Regions from separate parts of the Streptomyces sp. NBC_01618 genome, predicted to be linked through region 3. Evidence: riboswitches for the same ligand, from Rfam matches in the RefSeq annotation. Region 3 holds a riboswitch; each other region holds the start of a gene.
The links. Region 3 has a riboswitch for glycine ahead of gcvP (aminomethyl-transferring glycine dehydrogenase). Riboswitches for the same ligand answer to the same signal wherever they lie in the genome.

Region 1: another riboswitch for glycine. It lies ahead of gcvT (glycine cleavage system aminomethyltransferase GcvT); the one in region 3 lies ahead of gcvP (aminomethyl-transferring glycine dehydrogenase).
Region 2: another riboswitch for glycine. It lies ahead of gcvP (aminomethyl-transferring glycine dehydrogenase); the one in region 3 lies ahead of gcvP (aminomethyl-transferring glycine dehydrogenase).

Annotation. Positions count from the first base shown of each region.
Region 1 is NZ_CP109297.1:5,704,779-5,712,450, forward strand. It holds gene OH735_RS26575 (L-serine ammonia-lyase) at 1-309, opposite strand, end outside; gene glyA (serine hydroxymethyltransferase) at 500-1,756, opposite strand; gene gcvH (glycine cleavage system protein GcvH) at 1,775-2,152, opposite strand; gene gcvT (glycine cleavage system aminomethyltransferase GcvT) at 2,244-3,410, opposite strand; glycine riboswitch at 3,551-3,645, opposite strand; gene OH735_RS26595 (AAA family ATPase) at 3,805-4,494, shown strand; gene OH735_RS26600 (enhanced serine sensitivity protein SseB) at 4,577-5,347, shown strand; gene OH735_RS26605 (enhanced serine sensitivity protein SseB C-terminal domain-containing protein) at 5,514-6,287, shown strand; gene OH735_RS26610 (ABC transporter permease) at 6,829-7,672, shown strand, end outside.
Region 2 is NZ_CP109297.1:6,786,820-6,794,491, forward strand. It holds gene gcvT (glycine cleavage system aminomethyltransferase GcvT) at 1-196, opposite strand, end outside; gene gcvP (aminomethyl-transferring glycine dehydrogenase) at 226-3,084, opposite strand; glycine riboswitch at 3,235-3,330, opposite strand; gene speB (agmatinase) at 3,440-4,438, opposite strand; gene OH735_RS31565 (MFS transporter) at 4,451-5,815, opposite strand; gene OH735_RS31570 (PucR family transcriptional regulator) at 5,979-7,457, shown strand.
Region 3 is NZ_CP109297.1:1,120,631-1,128,302, reverse strand. It holds gene OH735_RS05385 (DNA polymerase IV) at 1-1,132, shown strand, start outside; gene OH735_RS05380 (PRC-barrel domain-containing protein) at 1,057-1,425, opposite strand; glycine riboswitch at 1,539-1,635, shown strand; gene gcvP (aminomethyl-transferring glycine dehydrogenase) at 1,828-4,713, shown strand; gene OH735_RS05370 (DUF5999 family protein) at 4,800-5,006, opposite strand; gene OH735_RS05365 (hypothetical protein) at 5,329-5,922, opposite strand; gene OH735_RS05360 (glutamate-cysteine ligase family protein) at 6,405-7,672, shown strand, end outside.

The DNA of each region.
Region 1 (7,672 bases), 4.6 Mb from region 3:
GTGCATGCCGAGCAGATTGATCCGGCCGGTGGTACGGATGTGCTCCACCCGGTCGTCGGCGGACTCCACGTCGACCGTACGGGGCGACTCGCCCTCCAGGCCGAGCAGGACCGCCTTGGGGGTGCCGTGGCCGTGACCGGTCGCACCGAGGGAGCCGTACAGCTCCGCGCGTATGGAGACGGTGTGGGCGATCAGGCCCTCGTTCTTCAGCCGGCGCGCGAACATGCGGGCGGCGCGCATCGGGCCGACCGTATGGGAGCTGGACGGGCCGATGCCGATCGAGAACAGGTCGAAGACCGAGATGGCCACGGGTGACTCCTCATAAGGGTTGGTAGACGCCGTTGTCTGCCGGGTGGTGCCGTACGGACCGGTCGGCCCGAAGAGCAGTGGGGCAAGGGATGGGGCACCGCGCTCACTGCCCAGTGTGCGCGGTGCCCCGCCCGGAAGATGACGAAGTGTGTCCCGTATTACTCCGGGGGACGCCCCTCGTCCCGGACTACTACAGGCCGGGGTACAGCGGGAACTTCTCGGCCAGCGCGACGACGCGGGCCTTCAGGGCGTCCGCGTCGTAGGACGGCTTGAGGGCCGACGCGATGATGTCCGCGACCTCGGTGAAGTCCTCGGCCTGGAAACCGCGGGTGGCCAGGGCCGGCGTACCGATCCGCAGACCCGAGGTGACCATCGGCGGCCGCGGGTCGTTCGGAATGGCGTTCCGGTTGACCGTGATGCCCAGCTCGTGCAGCCGGTCCTCGGCCTGCTGGCCGTCCAGCTCGGAGTTGCGCAGGTCGACGAGGACCAGGTGGACGTCCGTACCGCCGGACAGCACGGAGACACCGACCTCGGTGACGTCCGGCTGGACCAGGCGCTCGGCGAGGATGCGGGCGCCGTCCAGGGTGCGCTGCTGGCGCTCCTTGAACTCGTCCGTCGCCGCGACCTTGAACGAGACCGCCTTGGCCGCGATCACGTGCTCCAGCGGACCACCCTGCTGGCCCGGGAAGACCGCCGAGTTGATCTTCTTGGCCAGCTCCTGCGTCGACAGGATGACGCCACCGCGCGGACCGCCGAGGGTCTTGTGCGTGGTGGTCGTGACGACATGGGCGTACGGCACCGGGTTGGGGTGCAGACCCGCGGCCACCAGGCCCGCGAAGTGCGCCATGTCGACCATCAGGTACGCGCCGACCTCGTCCGCGATGCGGCGGAAGGCGGCGAAGTCCAGCTGACGGGGGTACGCGGACCAGCCGGCGACGATCAGCTTCGGCTTGGACTCCTTGGCCAGGCGCTCGACCTCGGCCATGTCCACGACGCCGGTCTCGTCGACGTGGTACGGGACCACGTTGTAGAGCTTGCCGGAGAAGTTGATCTTCATGCCGTGGGTCAGGTGACCGCCGTGGGCGAGGTTCAGGCCCATGATCGTGTCGCCGGGCTTCAGCAGCGCGAACATCGCGGCGGCGTTGGCCTGCGCACCGGAGTGCGGCTGGACGTTCGCGGCCTCGGCGCCGAACAGCGCCTTGATGCGGTCGATGGCGATCTGCTCGACGACGTCGACGTGCTCACAGCCGCCGTAGTAGCGGCGGCCGGGGTAGCCCTCGGCGTACTTGTTGGTGAGGACGGAGCCCTGGGCCTCCATGACCGCGACCGGAGCGAAGTTCTCCGAGGCGATCATTTCGAGGGTGGACTGCTGACGGTGGAGCTCGGCGTCGACAGCGGCGGCGACGTCCGGGTCCAGCTCGTGGAGGGAGGAGTTGAGAAGCGACATCAGGTGGTCCCTTGGGTCTCAGTTGCCGGAGAACTCGGTGTACTCGTCGGCGGAGAGCAGGTCCTTCGGCTCCTCCGCGATGCGTACCTTGAACAGCCAGCCGCCTTCGAACGGAGCGGAGTTGACCAGCGACGGGTCGTCCACGACGTCCTGGTTCGCGGCGGTGACCTCACCGGTCACCGGCGAGTACAGGTCGCTCACCGACTTGGTCGACTCCAGCTCGCCGCAGGTCTCGCCCGCGGTCACCGTGTCACCGACCTCGGGGAGCTGGGCGTATACGACATCGCCGAGCGCGTTGGCGGCGAATTCGGTGATACCGATCGTGGCCACACCGTCCTCGACGGCCGACAGCCACTCGTGCTCCTTGCTGTAACGCAGCTGCTGGGGGTTGCTCATGACCTGAATTCTCCTGTACGCGGGGGAGTGCTGATGAACGGTGGTCTTACGGTGTGAGACGGGACTACGTCACTTCCGAGGTGCGCGGACGTCACTTCTGACGCTTGTAGAACGGCAGCGCCACGACCTCGTACGGCTCGTGGCTGCCCCGGATGTCCACCCCGACGCCCGCGGTACCGGGCGTGGCGTGCGCGGCGTCCACGTACGCCATGGCGATCGGCTTGCCCAGGGTGGGCGAGGGCGCGCCCGAGGTGACCTCGCCGACGACCTCGCCCCCGGCGACCACGGAAAAGCCGGCGCGCGGTACGCGGCGGCCCTCGGCGATCAGGCCGACCAGCTTGCGGGGCGGGGCGGTCTCGGCGCGCTCGGCGGCGGCCCGGAGGGCCTCGCGGCCGACGAAGTCACCCTCCTTCTCGAACTTCACGACCCGGCCGAAACCGGCGTCGAACGGGGTCAGCCCGGTGGTCAGCTCGTGCCCGTACAGCGGCATGCCCGCCTCCAGGCGCAGCGTGTCGCGGCAGGAGAGCCCGCACGGGATCAGGCCGCGGGAGGCGCCCGCCTCGGTGAGGTCCTTCCACAGCTGCTCGGCGTGCTCCGGGGCGACGAACAGCTCGAAGCCGTCCTCGCCGGTGTAGCCGGTACGGGCGATCAGCGCGGGGACACCTGCGACGGTGCCGGGCAGACCGGCGTAGTACTTCAGGCCGTCCAGGTCGGCGTCGGTGACGGCGGCCAGGATGGCGGGGGACTCCGGGCCCTGGACGGCGAGCAGCGCGTACGCGTCGCGGTCGTCGCGCACCTCGGTGTCGAAACCGTCGGCCCGCGCGGTCAGCGCGTCCAGCACGGTCTGGGCGTTGCCGGCGTTGGCGACCACCATGTACTCGGTCTCGCCCAGCCGGTAGACGATCAGGTCGTCCAGGATGCCGCCGTCCTCGGAGCAGATCATCGTGTAGCGGGCGCGGCCCACGGCGACGGTCGCGATGTTGCCGACCAGCGCGAAGTTCAGGAAGGCCGCGGCCTCGGGGCCGGTGACGGTGATCTCGCCCATGTGCGACAGGTCGAAGAGCCCGGCCCTGGTGCGGACCGCGTTGTGCTCGTCGCGCTCGCTGCCGTACCGCAGGGGCATGTCCCAGCCCGCGAAGTCGGTCATGGTCGCGCCCAGTGAACGGTGTAGGGCTTGAAGAGGGCTGTGGCGCGAAGCGCCTTCCGGCAGGGCGGTGGTGGGCGACGGGTGGGAGGTGAGACGGGGGGCGGTGCTCATGGATGTGGCTCCCGGGGCATGACGACAGGACGATCCCTCCCCATCTGTCATCGGAACCTGAGAGGTTCGCCGAGAGCCCTCCGAAGGGTTCGGCTTGCACCTTGGGTGGGGCCGCAGAGCGGCCCGCTTTTCAGATCTGCCTCATCCACGCGGTACGGGGCCTGAGAGATTCAAGGGAGGAACTTGCTCCTTCGGCGCCCGGCACATCTGACCGGAACTCTCCCGCGCGGATTCAAGCGGCCTTTATGCAGTTGGCCGGGTCATCATCGCATGCATCGCGCCGGAGTGGGGCCCCGGTCCCTCGTGGGAATCAACGGCGTGGACGGTTGTGCCGCATTACCTTTTCTTTACACTTCAGGGGCATGCGTGGGGTGACCCGACAGGGGGAGGGGTGATGACGTTGCAGCGGTACGCGACGACCGCGGGGGTCGCGCACGGCGCGATGCCCGCACAACCGGGGGCGGCGCCCGCCACGGAGGCGCGTGGCCCGCACGGGCCCGTCGTGCGGGACCTGCGGGAGCGGGGCGGGCGCAGCCCGCGCAGCCTGCACTTCGCGGCGGGCGACGTGGTGGTGGTGTCCGGGCTGCCCGGCAGCGGCAAATCCACCCTCATCCGGCGGGCGGTGACGACGGCCCACGCCATCGACTCCCAGGACACCCGGGATCGCTGGGCGGGGCTCGTGCCCGGGTTACTGCCGTACGCCCTCTACCGTCCCCTCGTCCGCGTCGCCCACTACTGGGGGCTGTGGCGGGTGCTGCGCTCCGGCGAGTCCGTCGTCGTCCACGACTGCGGAACCCAGGCGTGGGTACGCGGCTGGCTGGCCCGTGCCGCGCGGCGCCGGGGCCGCGCCCTGCACCTCGTCCTGCTCGACGTCACACCGCAGACGGCGATGGACGGCCAGCGGGAACGCGGCCGCGGCGTCTCCGGATACGCCTTCGCCCGGCACCGCAGGGCGGTGGGGAGGCTGCTGCGCGCCACCGGGACCGGCCTGCTGCCGCCCGGATGCGCCTCCGCGGTGCTGCTGGACCGGGAGGCGGCCGGGCTGCTGGCCCGGATCGCGTTCGCGGACGTACAGGGCCCGTGAGCCGGACGTCAACCTTCTGCCGGAAGGCCCGTGAGCCGGACGTTAACCTTCTGCCGGAAGGCTCGGGGAAGAAGGGGAAGCAGTGGACATTCCGGCACAGGGCCAGTCCCATCCGCAGAGCGGATGGCCCGCCAATGAGCTCGAAGAGGTGCTGATGGCCTCGGTGGGCAGCCCGGAGGCGGGCGGACGGCTCGTCGAGGTGCTCGGGCGCAGCCAGGTCTGGGTGCCCCTGCCGGGCGGCGGCGGACCCGACTCCCTGGACCTGGACCTGCCGACGCTGGAGATCGAGGGCGCCGCGTACGTCCCCGTATTCAGCTCCGAACAGCAGTTCCTCGGCTGTGTCGGTACCGCCATGTCCTTCGCCGTCGCGCCCGCCCGCGATTTCGCCCGCGGACTGCCCCCGCAACTCGGCATCGCGGTGAACCCCGGCGGCGCCGTCGGGATGCCGCTGCCGCCGCCCGCCGTGGCCGAGCTCTGCCGCGCCGGACGCACCCCGCTGGACGGACCGGCCAGCGGCGGCCGGGTCCGGCTGTACGAGCCGGACTGGAAGGAGGAGCCCGTCGACTTCCTCGCCGCGGCGGCCGGTGAATTCGAGGAGAGCGGTGTCGTGCTCACCGCGCGCCGGGCCCTGGCCAGCATCGAAGGGGGCGAGCCCGTCCTCTTCATAGGCGTGGAGTTCTCCACCTGGGAGGGCGCCGGACGCAATGCCCCCATGGACGCCCTCGGCCGTGCGCTCGGCCGCGTCGAGGTGCCCTGGCCGGTCAATCTGGTTCTGCTCGACGTGGCGCAGGACCCGGTCGGCGACTGGATGCGGGAGAAGGTCAAGCCGTTCTACCGGCGCGAGACCCAATAGCACGCCGACGCCTCAGAAGCCGATCGCCGCGTCGGGCCGAGGCGTCAAGTCGGTGTCAGGACCGGCGCATAAGCTGGTTTGATGGCTGGTACCACGGCACCGTGCCGCACCCGTGTGCCCCGGGAGCGGCGGGCCGACACAGTGGATCGAAGAGGGGCGGGACCAGGTGAGTGCGTCAGGCACCGCGGCGGCCGGGCAGGTCGAGCACATGCTGCGCCAAGTGACGCCCGGGCGCTACGACGCGTACGAGGCACTGCTGCAGGCCCTCGCGAACGACCGGATCTGGATGCTCCTCTGGCACGGTCAGGCGGGCTCGCCCGACGCCCAGTACGGGAACATGGAGGTCGACGGCCTCGGCTACGCCCCCTGTGTGACCTCCGCCCAGGAGCTCTCCGCCAGCGGCTGGAACCGGGCCCATGAGCTCGTCACCGGCCGCGACATCGCCCGCGCCCTCTTCCCCGACCGCTGGGGCATCTGGCTCAACCCGCACGCCCCGGGCGGCGGCGTCGGCATCCCCTGGCTGGACCTGCGCCGGATCGCCACCGGCCTCGACCGGATGCCCGCGGGCCCGCTCCGGCTCACCGAGCCGGCCATCGAGATCCCGCAGTTCTATGCCCTGCTCACGCAGAACGCCCACCACACCCCCGCGATCCGCTCGCTGCGCCGCGCCTGGGTGCAGCCCGCGCTCGGGGTTCCGTATCTCGCCATCGGCCTCGATCTCTACGACACCAGCCAGCCCTCGGTCGACGCGGTGCGCGCGATGATGCAGCAGTCGATCGGCGCGGTCCCGGACGGGCTGCCCGTCTCCACGGTCGCGATGTCCGACGAGTACGACCCGGTCGCGATGTGGCTGCGCGCCAACACCCGCCCGTTCTACGACCGCGAGGCGCACGCCCCGGCGGCCGGCTACGGCTACCCGCCGCCGCAGGGCGCGTACTGAGCCTGCCGGCAGTCGTGTACGTACCGGGGCACTCCGGCGCACTCCGGTGCACCCGGAACACAGGTGTACGTGCCGGGTGCACGGGGAAAGCATGCGTATGGTCCTGATTACCGGAACGTAACGTACGCATACCGCACCAACTCCCCGAATCCCGGCCCGCGTTCTTGGTCCTTGTGCATGCCGTCGCGCTCCCGTGCGCGCCTCGCGGAAACCCTCCGCGGGGTTTCCCGCTCCCGATGTCTGAGATCTCCGTACTGGGGAGATCTGATGGCGAAAGCGACGTAAATCTACGCGCGTGCCCCCTTCCGCCTCAACTGCCCTGTGTTCGGCGGGCGTTCACATCCGTCCGGATAACGGAACACCCCTGACCGCATCACGGTTAGGCATCCATTCGTCTGACGGTATGGCTACCGCGCGCAACGGCAATGAAGACTCCCGCAGCAAGGGCGTCCTGCCGCCTCTGTGTACGACTGACTGATCCGTGCCGCCACAGCGGCCAGTTCGGCCCGGCCACCGCCGGTTGAGAGGGGTCCTTGCCACGATGACGGCACCACTGCATGAGCCGACCACGGAAGCGGACCCGATCGCGACCGGTGGTCCCGCAGCCGACTCCGGGGTGAAGAAGGTCGAGGGGCGCTCTCTCAAGCAGATCGCCTGGAATCGCCTGAAGCAGGACAAGGTCGCGCTGACGGGTGGCATCGTTGTCCTCGTCCTGATCGTGGTGGCGATCTTCGCGCCCCTCATCGTGGGCCTGCTGGGGCACCCGCCGAACGAGTTCCACCAGGACAAGCTCGACCCGCTGACCAATCTCCCCACCGGCTCCCTCGGTGGCGTGAGCGGCGACTTCCTCTTCGGCGTCGAGCCCAACAAGGGGCGCGACATCTTCAGCCGGATCGTCTACGGCGCCCGGATCTCGCTGCTCGTGGCGTTCCTCGCGGCCCTGGTCGCGGTGGCGCTCGGCACGCTCTTCGGGATCATCGCCGGCTACTTCGGCGGCTGGGTCGACGCAGTGATCAGCCGGACCATGGACGTGCTGCTGTCGTTCCCGCAGCTCCTGTTCATCATCTCCCTCGTCTCCGTCCTCCCCGACGATCTGCTCGGCCTCACCGGCAGCGGGGTGCGCATCGCCGTACTCGTCGCCGTCATCGGCTTCTTCGGCTGGCCGTACGTGGGACGCATCGTCCGGGGCCAGACGCTCTCACTGCGCGAGCGCGAGTACGTGGAGGCGGCGCGCAGCCTCGGCGGCGGGCGCGGGCACATCCTCTTCCGCGAGCTGCTGCCGAACCTGGTGGCGCCGATCACCGTCTACGCGACGCTCATGATCCCCACCAACATCCTCACCGAAGCGGCCCTCAGCTTCCTCGGTGCCGGTGTCCGGCCGCCCA
Region 2 (7,672 bases), 5.7 Mb from region 3:
GCGCCCGGCCCGCCTCGGGGCCGGACACCTCGATCTCGCCCATGTGGGTGAGGTCGAAGATTCCGGCGGTGGTCCGTACGGCGTGGTGCTCAGCCAGCTCGGAGGTGTAGCGCAGCGGCATGGACCAGCCGGCGAAGTCGGTGAACGACGCACCGAGCTGGGTGTGGATGTCGTGCAGGGGTGTCTTCTTCGACATGGTGGCTCCTCTCAGATCGTCACGGTCGGTCACGACGCGAACGACTCGGGAGGCGGGCAGGCGCAGACCAGGTTCCGGTCGCCGTGCGCCTGGTCGATCCGGCCGACCGGCGGCCAGTACTTGTCGGGAGAGATGCCGGCCGGGAAGACGGCCCGTTCGCGCGAGTACGCACGGGACCACTCGCCGGCGATCGCGGCCGCGGTGTGCGGCGCCCGTCGCAGCGGGCTTCCCTCGACGGACCAGACGCCCCTCTCCACCAGCTCGATCTCCGCGCGGATGGCGATCAACGCCTCGCAGAAGCGGTCCAGTTCCTGCAGGTTCTCGCTCTCCGTCGGCTCGACCATCAGCGTTCCGGCGACCGGGAAGCTCATCGTCGGTGCGTGGAAGCCGTAGTCGATGAGCCGCTTGGCGATGTCGTCGACCGTCACACCCGTGGCCGCGGTGAGCGAGCGCACGTCGAGGATGCACTCGTGCGCCACGAGGCCGGCCTCCCCGGCGTACAGGACCGGGAAGTGCGGCGCGAGCCGCCGAGCCACGTAGTTGGCACTCAGCACGGCCGTCCGGGTCGCCTCGGTCAACCCTTCGGCGCCCATCATCCGGATGTAGGCCCACGGGATCGGCAGGATGCCGGCGCTGCCGAACGGCGCGGCACTCACCGACCCGATCCCGTCGCGGCGCCCGGTGTCGGGGTGCAGCGGGTGGGTGGGCAGGTACGGCGCGAGGTGCTCCGCCACCGCGACCGGACCGACGCCCGGCCCCCCGCCGCCGTGCGGGATGCAGAACGTCTTGTGCAGATTGAGGTGTGACACGTCGCCACCGAACTCACCGGGCTTGGCGACCCCGAGCAGCGCGTTGAGGTTGGCGCCGTCGACGTACACCTGTCCACCGTGCTCGTGCACCAGCTCGCACAGCCGGGTGACGCTCTCCTCGTAGACGCCGTGCGTCGAGGGGTAGGTCACCATGATCGCGGCCAGCTCGTCGGAGTGCTTCGCGCACTTGGACTGGAGGTCGTCGAGGTCGACCGTGCCATCGGGCCGCGACGCCACCACGACGACGCGCATCCCGGCCATGACGGCCGAGGCGGCGTTGGTGCCGTGCGCGCTCGCCGGGATCAGACACACGTCGCGTTCGGCCCGGCCGTTGCTCCGGTGGTAGGCGCGGATAGCCAGCAGGCCCGCGAGCTCGCCCTGCGATCCGGCGTTCGGCTGGATGGAGACCTTGGCGTAACCGGTGACCTCGGCCAGCCACGTCTCGAGTTGCTCGACCAGGGTCAGGTATCCGGCCGCGTCCGTGACCGGGGCGAACGGGTGCAGGTCAGCGAACGCGGGCCAGCTGAGCGGCTCCATCTCCGTGGTCGCGTTGAGCTTCATCGTGCAGGACCCGAGCGGGATCATGCCGCGGTCCAGCGCGAAGTCACGGTCGGAGAGCTTGCGCAGGTAGCGCAGCATCGCGGTCTCCGAGCGGTGCTGGTGGAAGACCGGGTGGGTGAGGAACGGGGAGGTACGACGCAGCTCCGGCGGGAGCACCGCCGAGACGTCGGGCGTCAGGGTGTCCAGGCCGCCGCCGGCTCGGCCGAAGGCGTCGAGCACGAGGCGGACGTGCTCGTCCGTGGTGACCTCGGAGCAGGAGATGCCGACGTGGTCGCCGTCCACCAGCCGCAGCCGCAGGCCCTTGTCGTGCGCGGCCGCGACGACCTCCTCGGCGCGACCCGGGACCGCCACCAGCAGGGTGTCGAAGAACTCGCGGTGTACCAGCGTGATCCCGCTCGCCCGCAGACCCGCGGCGACGAGCGCGGCCTGCCGGTGCGTCCGCCGGGCGATCTCGGTCAGTCCGTCGGGACCGTGGTAGACGGCGTACATCGACGCGACCACCGCGAGCAGCACCTGCGCCGTGCAGATGTTCGAGGTCGCCTTGTCACGCCGGATGTGCTGCTCGCGGGTCTGCAGTGCCAGGCGGTACGCCGGCCGGCCGGTGTCGTCCACGGACACGCCCACGAGCCGGCCGGGCAGGTGACGTTCGAGCCCTTCGCGGACCGCGATGAACCCGGCGTGCGGCCCGCCGTAGAACAGGGGGACACCGAACCGCTGGGACGACCCCACGACGATGTCGGCGCCGTACTCGCCCGGCGGCACGAGCAGGGTGAGCGCCAGCAGGTCGGCGGTCACGGTGACGAGCGCCCCGCGTGCCTGTGCCGCGGCGGTCACTTCGCGCAGGTCACGGACCGCGCCCGAGCAGCCGGGGTAGGACAGCACCACCCCGAAGAAACCGTCCTCCGGCAGCGGCTGGGTGACGTCGATCTCGACGACCTCGATACCGACGGCGGCCGCCCGTGTGCGCAGCACGTCGAGGGTCTGCGGCAGGGTGTCGTGGTCGACCAGGACGCGGCGCCGGCCCTTCCCCGCGACGCGGCGCATGACTGTGACGGCCTCGGCCACCGCCGTGCCCTCGTCGAGCAGCGACGCGTTGGCGGTCGGCAGCCCGGTCAGGTCGCCGACCATGGTCTGGAAGTTGAGCAGCGCCTCCAGCCGGCCCTGGCTGATCTCCGGCTGGTACGGCGTGTAGGCGGTGTACCACGCCGGGTCCTCCAGCACGTTGCGCCGGATCACCGCGGGCGTGACGGTCGCGTGGTAGCCCAGGCCGGTCATCGGGACGGCCACGGTGTTCCGGCCCGCGAGCTCGCGCAACTCGGCGAGCGCCTCGGCCTCGGTGGCCGCGGCGGGCAGGTTCAGGCCGGAGGTGCTGCGGATGCCGCTCGGGACGGCGGCGTCGATCAGGCCGGCAAGCGTCGGATAGCCGACTTCGGCCAGCATCTTGGTGCGGTCGGCGTCGCTGACGCCGATGTGCCGGGTGGCGAACGCGCCCGACGCGCGGGACTCGGGTGAGGTCATGGTGGGAGGCTCCCTGGAGGGACACCGCGGACGCGGCGCCGTGAACGGATGACCTCCCCGCTCTGTCATCGGTACCTGAGAGCTTCACCACCGGGTCCGGCGGTTTGCACCGTGGGCGCAGGACATGAGGTCCTGACTTTCCAGAGTCGCCTCGCCGAAGCGGTAGTTGTGCCTGAGAGATTCTGGGGAGAGTTGCTCCTTCGGCGCCTCGCCAAGGATGGGCGAGGGCTCTCCCGCTTCGGTTCGAGCGGCGCGATGTTGAGTTGTCGGGCCTGACCGCGAGGTCAGGTGGCGGTGCCGTCGAGGCGGGTCAGCGCCTTGACGGCCCCTGGTGCCTGCTGAGTCGCGCCCGGAATCAGGCGTGGTCCGCGGCCGTCAGCACGGGGCCGGACACCTGGTTCTTCGTCATGAGCGTGATCAGGTCGAACACCACGGTGGCGGCAGCGACGCAGGTGATCTCGGCGTGGTCGTAGGCCGGAGCGACCTCGACCACGTCGCCACCGATGATGTTGAGCCCGTCGAGGCTGCGGAGCAGACGCAACAGCTCGCGGCTGTTGAGCCCGCCCATCTCCGGTGTACCCGTCCCGGGCGCGAACGCGGGGTCGAGCACGTCGATGTCGATCGAGATGTACACCGGTGCGTCGCCCACGCGTCGCCGTACGGCGTCCACCGCCCCGTCGATCCCGATGACGTCGAGGTCTCCGGCACGGATCGCCCGGAAGCCGAACGCCTTGTCGTTCACGAGGTCCATCCGGTCGTAGATCGGTCCACGGATGCCCAGGTGTATGGACTTGTCCTCGGCGAGCAGGCCCTCTTCGAAGGCCCGGCGGAACACCGTGCCGTGCGTGACCGGAGCGTTGAAGTAGGTGTCCCAGGTGTCGAGATGCGCGTCGAAGTGGACCAACGCGACCGGGCCGTACTTGTCCCTGGCCGCGCGCAGCATGGGCAGCGCGATCGTGTGGTCACCGCCGATGCTCACGATGCGCCGGTCGGACTGTCCCACGACGTCGCGGGCGTAGCCCTCGATCTGGGCGACTGCTTCGTCGATGCTGAACGGCGTACAGGGAACGTCACCGGCGTCGACGACCTGGAGCGCTTCGAGCGGTGCGGTGTCGAGCTCGACGTGGAACTTCGGGCGCAGGTGACGCGATGCCTGACGGACGCCCATCGGTCCGAAGCGGGCGCCCGGCCGGTACGACGTACCCCCGTCGAACGGCACGCCCAGGACCGCGATGTCGTAGTCGCTGACCGAGCCGATGTCGGGGATCCGGGCGAAGGTACCCAGGCCGGCGAAGCGTGGGACCTTCGTGGCGTCCAGGGCTCCGATCGGGGAGGGTCGGTTGTCGTGGTTCATCACAGTTTCCAGTCAGTTCGTAATGGTGGTGGCAAGGGAGGGGTAGGCCGGATCGGCCGGGTTGCCGGCGCCTGCGGCGGTGTCGCTGAGCGACCGGCCTCGGGTCTCGGTTGCCCAGGCCAGCGTGATCAGGAGCCCGACGACCGACACGATGGCGCCGACGAGGAGCGGCAGGCTCTGGCTCTTGGCCAGTGCGAACGGCATCAGGTAGGTGCCCGCGGCTGCCCCGATGCGGGACACGGCTGTCCCCACGCCGACGGCGGTGGCGCGGACCTCGGTCGGGAACAGCTCGTTGGGGTAGACCACCTCGAGGAAGCTGGAGCCGCCCGAGGCGAGCGCGAAGACGCAGATCGAAACGAAGGAGACCCAGGTCGGCAGTCCGGGCACCAGACCGGGGATGGCCAGGGCTACCGCGATGATCCCGAAGGACCACAGCAGCAACGCCCGACGGCCGATGCGCTCGACCAGCCAGAGTCCGGGGATGCCGCCGATGACGAACAGCGCGGCGAGGAAGATCTCCGAGGTGTTTCCGGTGATTCCCATGCCCGCCAGCAGGTCGGGGGCGAACGAGTAGAGCGCGAACAGCGGGATCACCTGGGCGGTCCAGAAGACGCCCACGAACAGGGTGCGCTTGAGATACGGCGAGCGGAACACCGTGGTGTAGCTGGTCTTCGCCACGGTCGGTTCCTCGGCGAGGTCCGCCACGCCGTACTGCGGACCGTAGACCTTCTTGATCGACCGGTCGGCCTCGTCGACACGCCCCTTGCTGAGCAGCCAGCGTGGCGACTCCGGCGTACCGAGCCGCAGGAACAAGGTCACCAGGGCGAACACGGCGGGGCTGGCGAGCATGAAGCGCCAGGCGTTCACGCCGAGCCCCTCGAGGCCCACGCCCACGACGTACGCCGCCGCGGCACCGAGTGCCCAGACCACGAAGGTGGCACCGAGCATCCGGCCGCGGAACTTCCGCGGGAGGTACTCCGCCAACAGGGACGTGGCGATCGGGTAGTCGGCACCGATGGCCGCGCCGAGGAGGAAGCGGAGCAGCACGAGCTGCCAGACCTCGTTCGCGAAGGCGGACAGGATGGAGAACAGCGCGAGCGCGGCGAGGTCGGCGATGTACATGATGTGCCGGCCGATCTTGTCGGTGACGTATCCGAAGACCGCCCCACCGAAGAAGATGCCGACCAGGCTTGCGGCAGCGACCAGGCCCTTGTCGGCCGTGGTCATGTCGAGGGCCGGGGTGAGCGTCGCGAAGGCGACACCGACAATCGCGATCGCGTAGCCGTCGATGAACGGTCCGCCCGAGGAGTAGGCGGTCAGTTTCTTGTGGAAGCGCGTCAGTGGAGCGTCGTCAATGAGGTTCGATCTCGCAGTCATGGAAGGTCCTTGGCTCGCGGCGACCATGCGGAAGTGTTGCGTCCAGATGTACGCCGTGTGACCAGCGGTCGAGCAGACCCGCAGCGCTCAAAGCTCTCGCCGGTTCTTATACATTTGCACAACACTGCTATGCGGTCGATCAGGCCCGTCGTACCGTGGTCCCATGCCGATCACAGTGGGCGAGCTGCTCGAGATGCCCCACCTGCGCCTGAGACTCCACTCAGGGGCCGGTGCGCTGAACCGGCCTGTCTCGTGGACGCACACGACCGACCTGCCCGAGCCATGGCGCTGGGTGGCCGGCGGCGAGCTCCTCATGACGAACGGCATGCCGATTCCCCGGAGCGCGTCCGGCCAGGAAGAATTCGTCCGCCAACTGGTCGAGCACGGCGTCGCTGCGCTGGCCATCGGCGAGAAGATGTACGCCCCGCCGCTGACCAAGCGGCTGACGCGGACGAGCGACGAGCTGGGCTTCCCGGTGCTCTGGATCGCCTACCCCATGCCGTTCGTAGCGATCTCTCGCACCGTCGCCGAGGCGACCCTGTTGGAACAGTCCCAACGTCTGATTCGGACCGAGCGGATCTATCAAGCGCTGCAGCGGATCTCCTTGCAGAACTCCGGGCTCAAGACGCTCACGAGTGCACTGTCCCGCGAGATCGACTGCGACGTCCGCGTGTGCGACCGCGCCACCGGCTTCGACTGGTACCCCGGCGTCGCTCCGCTCCCCGAGGGGATCCGCGGCGCCGTGGCCGAGCACCGCGGAAGGCTCCGCGCCGGCGTCATCGCGGTCCGTCTCGGTGGAGACCGTCGCGCACTCCTGGTCGACGTGCCGACGCATCCGGACGCGGTTCTCGTCGCCCTCCCCGAGCCCACAGAGCAGCCGGATGCGCTGCTCCTGCAGCACGCCGCGACGGTGTGTGCGCTGGCGCTTTCCCAAGCCCGCTTGACGATCGAGTACGACCGCAGGACAGGTGCAGAGCTTCTGCTCCAGATCCTCGATGCGCAGCTGGCGCCTGCCGTAGCCCAGCGCCAGCTGGAAGAACTCGGCCTGCGGCTCGAGGGAGCAGTGTGCGTGGCGGCACGGAACGACGACGACCCGGACCTGCTCAGCAGCGTGCACCTCAGCCTATGGCGCTCGGCCGTCAGCCACGTCACGGTGCACCGCGGAGGCACGTCGCTCACGGTGCTGCCCGACGACGCTGCTGTACAGGTGCTCGTGCAGGCTCTCGGACAGGGCGGTCAGGCCGGAGTCAGCGACCTGATCGTCCGCTCCGACCGGATGGTCGACGCGGCCCGCGAGGCCACCTGGTCACTCGAGATCGCGAAGGAGCAAGGCACGCTGCTGCTGCGCTACGCCGACGCCATCCCACTCCTCGGCCCCCGCAACCCGGCCGAGGCACGGGCACTCGTTGATCGCGTGCTGCGTCCCGTCCTCGACCTCCCCTCCGAGCAGGCGAACGAGTTGCTGATGACCCTGCGGGTCTTCCTGGAGAACGGCAGGTCCTGGCAGCGGGCAGCGGAAGCCCTGCACGTCCACCGGCAGACGGTGCTCTACCGCGTCCGGCGCGTGGAGCAGTTGACCGGCAGGCAGGTCGCGAATACCGGTGATCTGGCCGCATTGTGGCTCGCCCTGAAAGCCTTGTGAGGAGAGGGCCCTTCGTGAACCCCCGGGGAGCCCACGGCGACCGTGCGCATCCGGCACTACAACGCCCCGGCCCTGTCCCCCAGGTCACCGCCCCGGCCAGAGCCTCGAACACGAGCCGCAACGGCTCCGGCTCCGGCCCCAGTCGCTGGCCCGGGGCGGCAGCCAGAGGTGTGCGGGCGCACCGGGGCGAGCGCGCCCAGGCCGGCGGTGAGTTT
Region 3 (7,672 bases):
CGTGGACCTGGAAGCCGGCGGGGCGGCCGATGACACGGCTTCCGCGCTGGAGATCGGCGGGCAGCTGCGTACGGCCATCAAGGCGGTCACCGGGCTGACCGGCTCGGTCGGGCTCGCCGGCTCCAAGATGCTGGCCAAGATCGCGTCGGAGCAGGCCAAACCGGACGGGCTGCGGCTCATGGAGCCGGGCACGGAGCGGGAGCTGCTCGCACCGATGCCGGTACGGATCCTCCCCGGCGTCGGGCCCGCGACGGCGGACCACCTGCGCCGCGCCGGGATGACGACCGTCAGTGACCTGGCCGAGGCGGGTGAGGCGGAGCTCGTACGCCTGCTGGGAAAGGCGCACGGCGGCTCGCTCCACCGGATGGCGTTCGGGTACGACGACCGGCCCGTCGTCGCGGAGCGGGACGCGAAATCCGTGTCGGTCGAGGACACCTTCGACGCGGACCTGCACGACCGGGTGCGGGTCAGGACGGAGGTGGAGCGGCTGGCCGGCCGATGCGTCCAGCGGCTGCGGGGTGCCGGGCGGTCCGGGCGGACGGTGGTGCTGAAGGTGCGACGGTACGACTTCTCCACGCTCACGAGGTCCGAGACGCTCCGTGGGCCCACTGACGACCCCACCGTGGTCCGGGAGGCCGCCGCGCGGCTCCTGGCGGCCGTGGACACCACCGGAGGCGTACGGCTCCTGGGGGTGGGCGTCACGGGGCTCGCCGATTACACGCAGGAGGACCTCTTTGCGCAGGCCGCCGGTGAGCGGGCCGCGACCGGGGAAGCGGCCCAGGAGGAAGCGGGTGACGAGAGGGACGAGCCGGCCGGCGGTGCGGGGGAGGAGCCCCCCGAGACCGCCGAACAGCTCGCCGCGCGGCGCTGGCCCGCCGGACACGACGTGCGCCATGACGTCTACGGCCATGGCTGGGTGCAGGGCAGCGGTGTCGGCCGGGTCACGGTGCGGTTCGAGGAACCGGAGTCGGCGCCCGGCCGGGTGCGTACCTTCCGGATCGACGACGCGCAGTTGCGGCCGGCCGATCCGCTGCCGCTGGTGCGGAACCCGGCGGACTACTCGTCCTGGCCGGCCAGTCTGCCGAAGTCCCTGTCCGGGCCGGTCTCCTCGGGCGGGGAGTCCAGACCGTAGTGCCGGTAGAGCTGGAGCTCCTGTTCCGGCGAGAGATGGCGACCGACGCCGAAGTCGGGTGCGTCCTTGATCAGTGCCCGGTCGAAGGGGACGCGGAGCGAATCCTCCACGAACTCGCTGGGCTCCAGCGGGACGAACGCGTCCCGGCTGAAAAGTCCGGTGCGTACGGCTGCCCACTCGGGCACACCGGTTGCGTCGTCGAGGTACACCTCGTCCACGGTTCCGATCTTGGTGCCCTTGCGGTCGAACGCCTTGCGGCCGATCAGGCTGCGCGGATCGATGTCGGTCTGCACGGTCCCTCCCACTGGTCGCGGCTACTCCACAAGCACTACAAAAGTGCAGATCCAGGGGGTTGGCCACTCGAGAATTCCGCCACGAACCCCGCTGGTAGGCTGGTGATGGCTGCTGACCCCGTGCGGGAGAGTCCTCCGGAGCGAATCCGGAGGCGCCGAAGGAGCAAATCCTCCCCGGAATCTCTCAGGCCCCCGTACCGCGCGGACGAGGTCACTCTGGAAAGCAGGGCGGGTTCCGTGCGGCCGAGCGCCGTCGGTTCCCTTCCTCACCGACGGTGAAAGCCGGTACGCCACAAGGCGCGCCGGTGAAGCTCTCAGGTTGAGATGACAGAGGGGGAGGCCGTCCGGGCACCCGCGCCGTGGTGCCCCTCGCAGGTCGTGACAGACCAGGAGGCCTCCATCATGACCCCCCGTCGCACTCCGCTCTCCCAGCTGGAGCAGGGTATTCCGTTCGAACAGCGCCACATCGGTCCCGATGAAGAGGCGCAGTCGAAGATGCTCGCCCAGGTCGGTTACGGCTCACTGGACGAGCTGACCGCGGCCGCGGTGCCCGATGTCATCAAGAGCGCGGAGGCACTCCGGTTGCCGGCCGCCCGCACCGAGGCCGAGGTCCTCGCCGAGCTGCGCGCCCTGGCCGACCGCAACCAGGTGCTGGCCCCGATGATCGGGCTCGGCTACTACGGCACCTTCACCCCGCCCGTGATCCTGCGTAACGTCATGGAGAACCCCGCCTGGTACACGGCCTACACGCCGTACCAGCCGGAGATCTCGCAGGGCCGCCTGGAGGCGCTCCTCAACTTCCAGACGGTGGTCGCCGAGCTGACCGGGCTGCCCACCTCCGGCGCCTCGCTGCTCGACGAGGGCACCGCGGCCGCCGAGGCCATGGCGCTCTCGCGGCGCGTAGGCAAGGTCAGGAACGGCGTCTTCCTGGTCGACGCCGACGCCCTGCCGCAGACGGTCGCCGTCATCGAGACCCGCGCCGAGCCCTCCGGCGTCGAGGTCGTCGTCGCCGACCTCTCCGACGGCATCCCGGCGGAGATCGCCGAGCGTGGCGTCTTCGGTGTGTTGGTGCAGTACCCGGGCGCCTCCGGAGCGGTGCGGAACATCCAGCCGTTGATCGAGCAGGCCCACGAACTGGGTGCGATCGTCACGGTCGCCGCCGACCTGCTGGCCCTGACCCTGCTCACCTCACCGGGCGACCTGGGCGCGGACATCGCGGTCGGCACCACGCAGCGTTTCGGCGTGCCGATGGGCTTCGGCGGACCGCATGCCGGCTTCATGGCCGTACGCGAGAAGTTCGCCCGCAGCCTGCCCGGCCGCCTCGTCGGCGTCTCCGTCGACGCGGACGGCAACAAGGCCTACCGGCTGGCGCTGCAGACCCGCGAGCAGCACATCCGCCGCGAGAAGGCCACCAGCAACATCTGCACGGCTCAGGTGCTGCTCGCCGTCATGGCCGGGATGTACGCCGTCTACCACGGCCCGGACGGGCTGCGGACGATCGCCCTGCGCACCCACCGCTACGCGACGATCCTGGCCGAGGGCCTGCGCGCCAGTGGCATCGACGTCGTGACCGGCGCCTACTTCGACACCCTCACCGTGCGCGTTCCCGGGAAGGCCGACGAAGTCGTGGCCGACGCCCGCGAGCGCGGTGTCAACCTGCGGCTCGTCGACACGGACCTCGTCTCCCTCGCCTGTGACGAGACCACCACCCGTACGCAGATCGCCGCCGTCTGGGCCGCGTTCGGCGCCGACGGGGACATCGAGGAGCTGGACGCCGCGGCTGCCGACGCGCTGCCCGAGGGCCTGCTGCGCACCGACGAGATCCTCACCCACCCGGTCTTCCACCAGCACCGTTCCGAGACGGCGATGCTGCGCTACCTGCGCAAGCTCGCCGACCGGGACTATGCCCTGGACCGCGGCATGATCCCGCTCGGCTCCTGCACCATGAAGCTGAACGCGACCACCGAGATGGAGCCGATCACCTGGCCCGAGTTCGGCGCGCTGCACCCCTTCGCGCCGGCCGACCAGGCGTCGGGCTTCCTCACCCTCATCCGTGAGCTGGAGGAGCGCCTCGCCGAGGTCACCGGCTACGACGCCGTCTCGATCCAGCCGAACGCCGGCTCGCAGGGCGAGTTCGCCGGTCTCCTGGCCGTACGGGCCTACCACCGGGCCAACGGCGACGACCAGCGGACCGTCTGCCTCATCCCGTCCTCCGCGCACGGCACCAACGCCGCCAGCGCCGTGATGGCCGGGATGAAGGTCGTCGTGGTGAAGACCGCCGACGACGGCGAGGTCGACATCGAAGACCTCCGCGCCAAGATCGAGACGCACCGCAACGAGCTCGCCGTGCTCATGATCACGTACCCGTCGACGCACGGGGTTTTCGAGGAGCACGTCGCGGACATCTGCGCAGAGGTGCACGACGCAGGCGGTCAGGTGTACGTCGACGGTGCCAACCTCAACGCGCTGGTCGGCCTCGCCAAGCCAGGCCGGTTCGGCGGCGACGTCTCGCACCTGAACCTGCACAAGACCTTCTGCATCCCGCACGGCGGCGGCGGCCCCGGCGTCGGCCCGGTCGGTGTGCGCGCGCACCTCGCGCCGTACCTGCCGAACCACCCGCTGCAGCCCGCGGCGGGTCCGGAGACCGGTGTCGGACCGATCTCGGCCGCTCCGTGGGGCTCGGCCGGCATTCTCCCCATCTCCTGGGCGTACGTACGCCTGATGGGTGGTGAGGGCCTGAAGCGGGCGACGCAGGTCGCCGTACTCGCCGCCAACTACATCGCCAAGCGCCTCGAACCGCACTACCCGATCCTGTACAACGGCCCGGCCGGGCTGGTGGCGCACGAGTGCATCGTGGACCTGCGGCCCATCTCCAAGGCCACCGGCGTCACCGTCGACGACATCGCCAAGCGTCTGATCGACTACGGTTTCCACTCGCCGACCATGTCGTTCCCGGTCGCCGGGACGCTGATGATCGAGCCGACCGAGAGCGAGAACCTCGCGGAGCTCGACCGCTTCTGCGACACGATGATCGCCATTCGCGGCGAGGTCGAGAAGGTGGCCTCCGGCGAATGGAGCGCGGACGACAACCCGCTGAGCAACGCTCCGCACACCGCGGCGATGCTGGGCGGGGAGTGGGAGCACGGCTACAGCCGTGAGGTGGCGGTCTTCCCGGCCGGTGTCTCGGCCGCCGACAAGTACTGGCCGCCGGTGCGCCGGATCGACGGCGCCTTCGGCGACCGTAACCTCGTCTGCTCCTGCCCTCCGCTGGACGAGTACGACAACTGAGGCATGAGCGGCAGGGCGTGACGCGGACATGCGTCGGGGCCGGTGCGGAGTTCTCTCCGGGCCGGCCCCAGTTCGTACAAGCCGGGTCAGGCGGCCTTCATCACCCGGCCGGTCTCCAGGGGCCGGTGCGGGGCGATGATCTGCCCGTCCGGGAGCAGCTCACCGGTGTCCTCGAAGAGCAGGACGCCGTTGCACAGCAGGCTCCAGCCCTGTTCCGGGTGGTGTGCCGTCAGGCGGGCGGCTTCCCGGTCGGCTGAGTCGGCGGTCGGACATGGTGGCTGGTGCTGGCACATGGCTGGGTTCTTTCGCTGCGGTGTAGTGAATGTCCTGCGGCTTGACGAGGTGTTCATGGCCGCTTCCCCCGTATCGATCGGTCCGGTCCCAGTGTTGCCCCACGGGCCTCAATCCGCAGGGATTTCGCAGCAGCACTTCTCCTTCCTCCGAGGACGCGTCACCCGGCCGGACGGTTCACCGCAACTGCACTGTCACTTCGGGTGGTTCGGGGTGGCCGGACCGGGCTAGTCCAGATGGGCGGGACGGGCTCCCCGCAGCGCTGTGCCCCACCACCGGAGAGGGTGGCGGGGCCCAGCGCTGCGGTGTGGGGCGCGGCCGCTGTCAGGCCGGCGATCCGAGCAGGGGGCCGGGGCCCGGGGTGATGCGCAGCGTCATCACGCGGAGCAGATCGGCGACCCGGTGCGGGCGGTGGGCCGCGATTCCCGGTGGGGCTGGGGCCAGCGGCACCAGGAGATCGGCGGGGGCGAGTGTGCCACCGGCCGCGTCGGCATCGGCGTCGCCGTGCAGCCACAGCGCGAGCATGTAGAGCTCGGGAATGGACAGCAGCCGTGGCTGGTAGTGCGGTGTCACCGTCTCGGCCTGGCGCAGGGCGAGCTCGGTCGAGGCGATGTACGGGCCCTCGAAGAAGTGCGAGAAGGTCCAGCCGTCCGGAGTGAGCACGGTGTCCGCCGCCGCGACCGCCTGCTCGGAGCTGCGGATCACGAACCGCCACGCGGTGAGCCGGGTGGTGGGTGCGAGCCCGCTCGGGCCGATCCGCTCCAGTACATGGACGGGGAGCGGAAGTTCGGGGCTCAGCGGCCCGTGGGCGGATCGCAGAGCCGGTGTGCGGGCCTCGCGGACTGCGGTGGGTGAACCGAGTGCCGCGAGAACGCTGCGGAGAGCGGGCGCGGGAGCCGGGGGAACAAGCAGCGGCATAGTGGGTCGCCTCTCACTTCGGAGACACGGTGATGCGTGGGCGGGTGCAGACGGCGCTGTCGGCATGCGGGGCCAGAGGAGGCCGGTGACTGGGCCGGTGCGTCAACTCTCTGCCTCGTCCGCGAAGTTTATACGACACGTGTTCATGCGGTGATTCCACTAGCCGTCGCAGGTATTGCCGACAAGGCGGTATCAAGACTTTATTATGCGGAGATTAAGCTGATTCGTCGTCGACGGCGCAGCCGCCGCCAGGGATATTTCCCTCGATGCGGTCGGCCGAAACGCGTCGCTGTTTTCGCCGCGTGCCTGGTGGTGGAAACAGCGAACTGTGCCATGCCGACGGAATGTGCCCCGGACGGCCGCACTCAGATTACTGGGTGCGCGGCGATCGCGGGGCGTTATGGATCACCCGGCTGGGCATTATCGACCGTGACGCGAGCGGCCTGGGCCGCGGGCCGCCCACTCGAGGGAGGGACGCTTCGATGGGGGAGAAGGTCGTTGGGGGCGCCTTTGATCTGTCCGATCCGCACAGGTACCGGAGGAAGCTCCATCAGTGCCTGGAGGGACTGGAGAGGCTCCTGAAGGAACGGAGGTTCGACCGCCCTCGCAACTTCATGGGCATGGAGATCGAACTGAATCTGGCGGGCGCCGACGGCCTGCCGAAGATGATGAATGGGGAGGTGCTCCCGCGCATCGCGAGCCGTGATTTCCAGACCGAACTCGGGATGTTCAATCTGGAAGTGAACATAGTCCCGCACCACCTGGACGGACGCGTTTTCGATCAGCTGGCCGAAGAGCTCAGGACCGGCCTCGGATATGCCCACCGGAAGGCGGGCGAGGTCGATGCCGGGATCATGATGATCGGAATTCTGCCCACCCTTGGGCAGGCGGACCTCGTTGCGGCGAACCTCTCGGACGCGGACCGCTACACACTGCTGAACGATCAAATGGTGGCTGCGCGGGGCGAGGATTTCTCCCTCGATATACGCGGCGTGGAGCGATTGGTCTGCTCCTCCTCCTCGATCACCCCCGAGGCCGCCTGCACATCGGTTCAGCTGCATCTGCAGGTGACGCCGGCGCGCTTCGCGGCCGTCTGGAACGCGGCGCAGGCCGTCGCCGGGGTCCAGATCGCCCTCGGTGCCAACTCCCCCTTCCTGTTCGGCAGGGAGCTGTGGCGGGAGTCGCGGCCGCCGCTCTTCCAGCAGGCCACGGACACCAGACCGCCCGAACTCCGGAACCAGGGGGTGCGGCCCAGGACCTGGTTCGGCGAGCGGTGGATCGGTTCGGGGTACGAGCTCTTCGAGGAGAACCTGCGCTACTTCCCCCCACTGCTGCCGATCTGCGACGAGGAGGAACCGCTGCGGGTGCTGGACGAGGGCGGGGTGCCGCAGTTGCAGGAACTGGTGCTCCACAACGGCACGGTCTACCGCTGGAACCGGCCCGTGTACGGCCTGGCCGACGGCGTACCCCATCTGCGGGTGGAGAACCGGGTCCTGCCCGCCGGCCCCACCGTCACCGATGTGATCGCCAATGCCGCGCTCTACTACGGGCTCGTACGGGCGCTCGCCGAGGAGTCCCGTCCGTTGTGGACCAGGATGCCGTTCGCAGCGGCGGCCGAGAACTTCGACGCCGCGTGCCGCCACGGCATCGACGCGGAGCTGATCTGGCCGCGTCCGGGCCGCTCGGGCGGGATGACCCGGGTGCCGGCCGTCAAGCTCGTACGGGACGAACTGCTGCCGCTGGCCGCCGC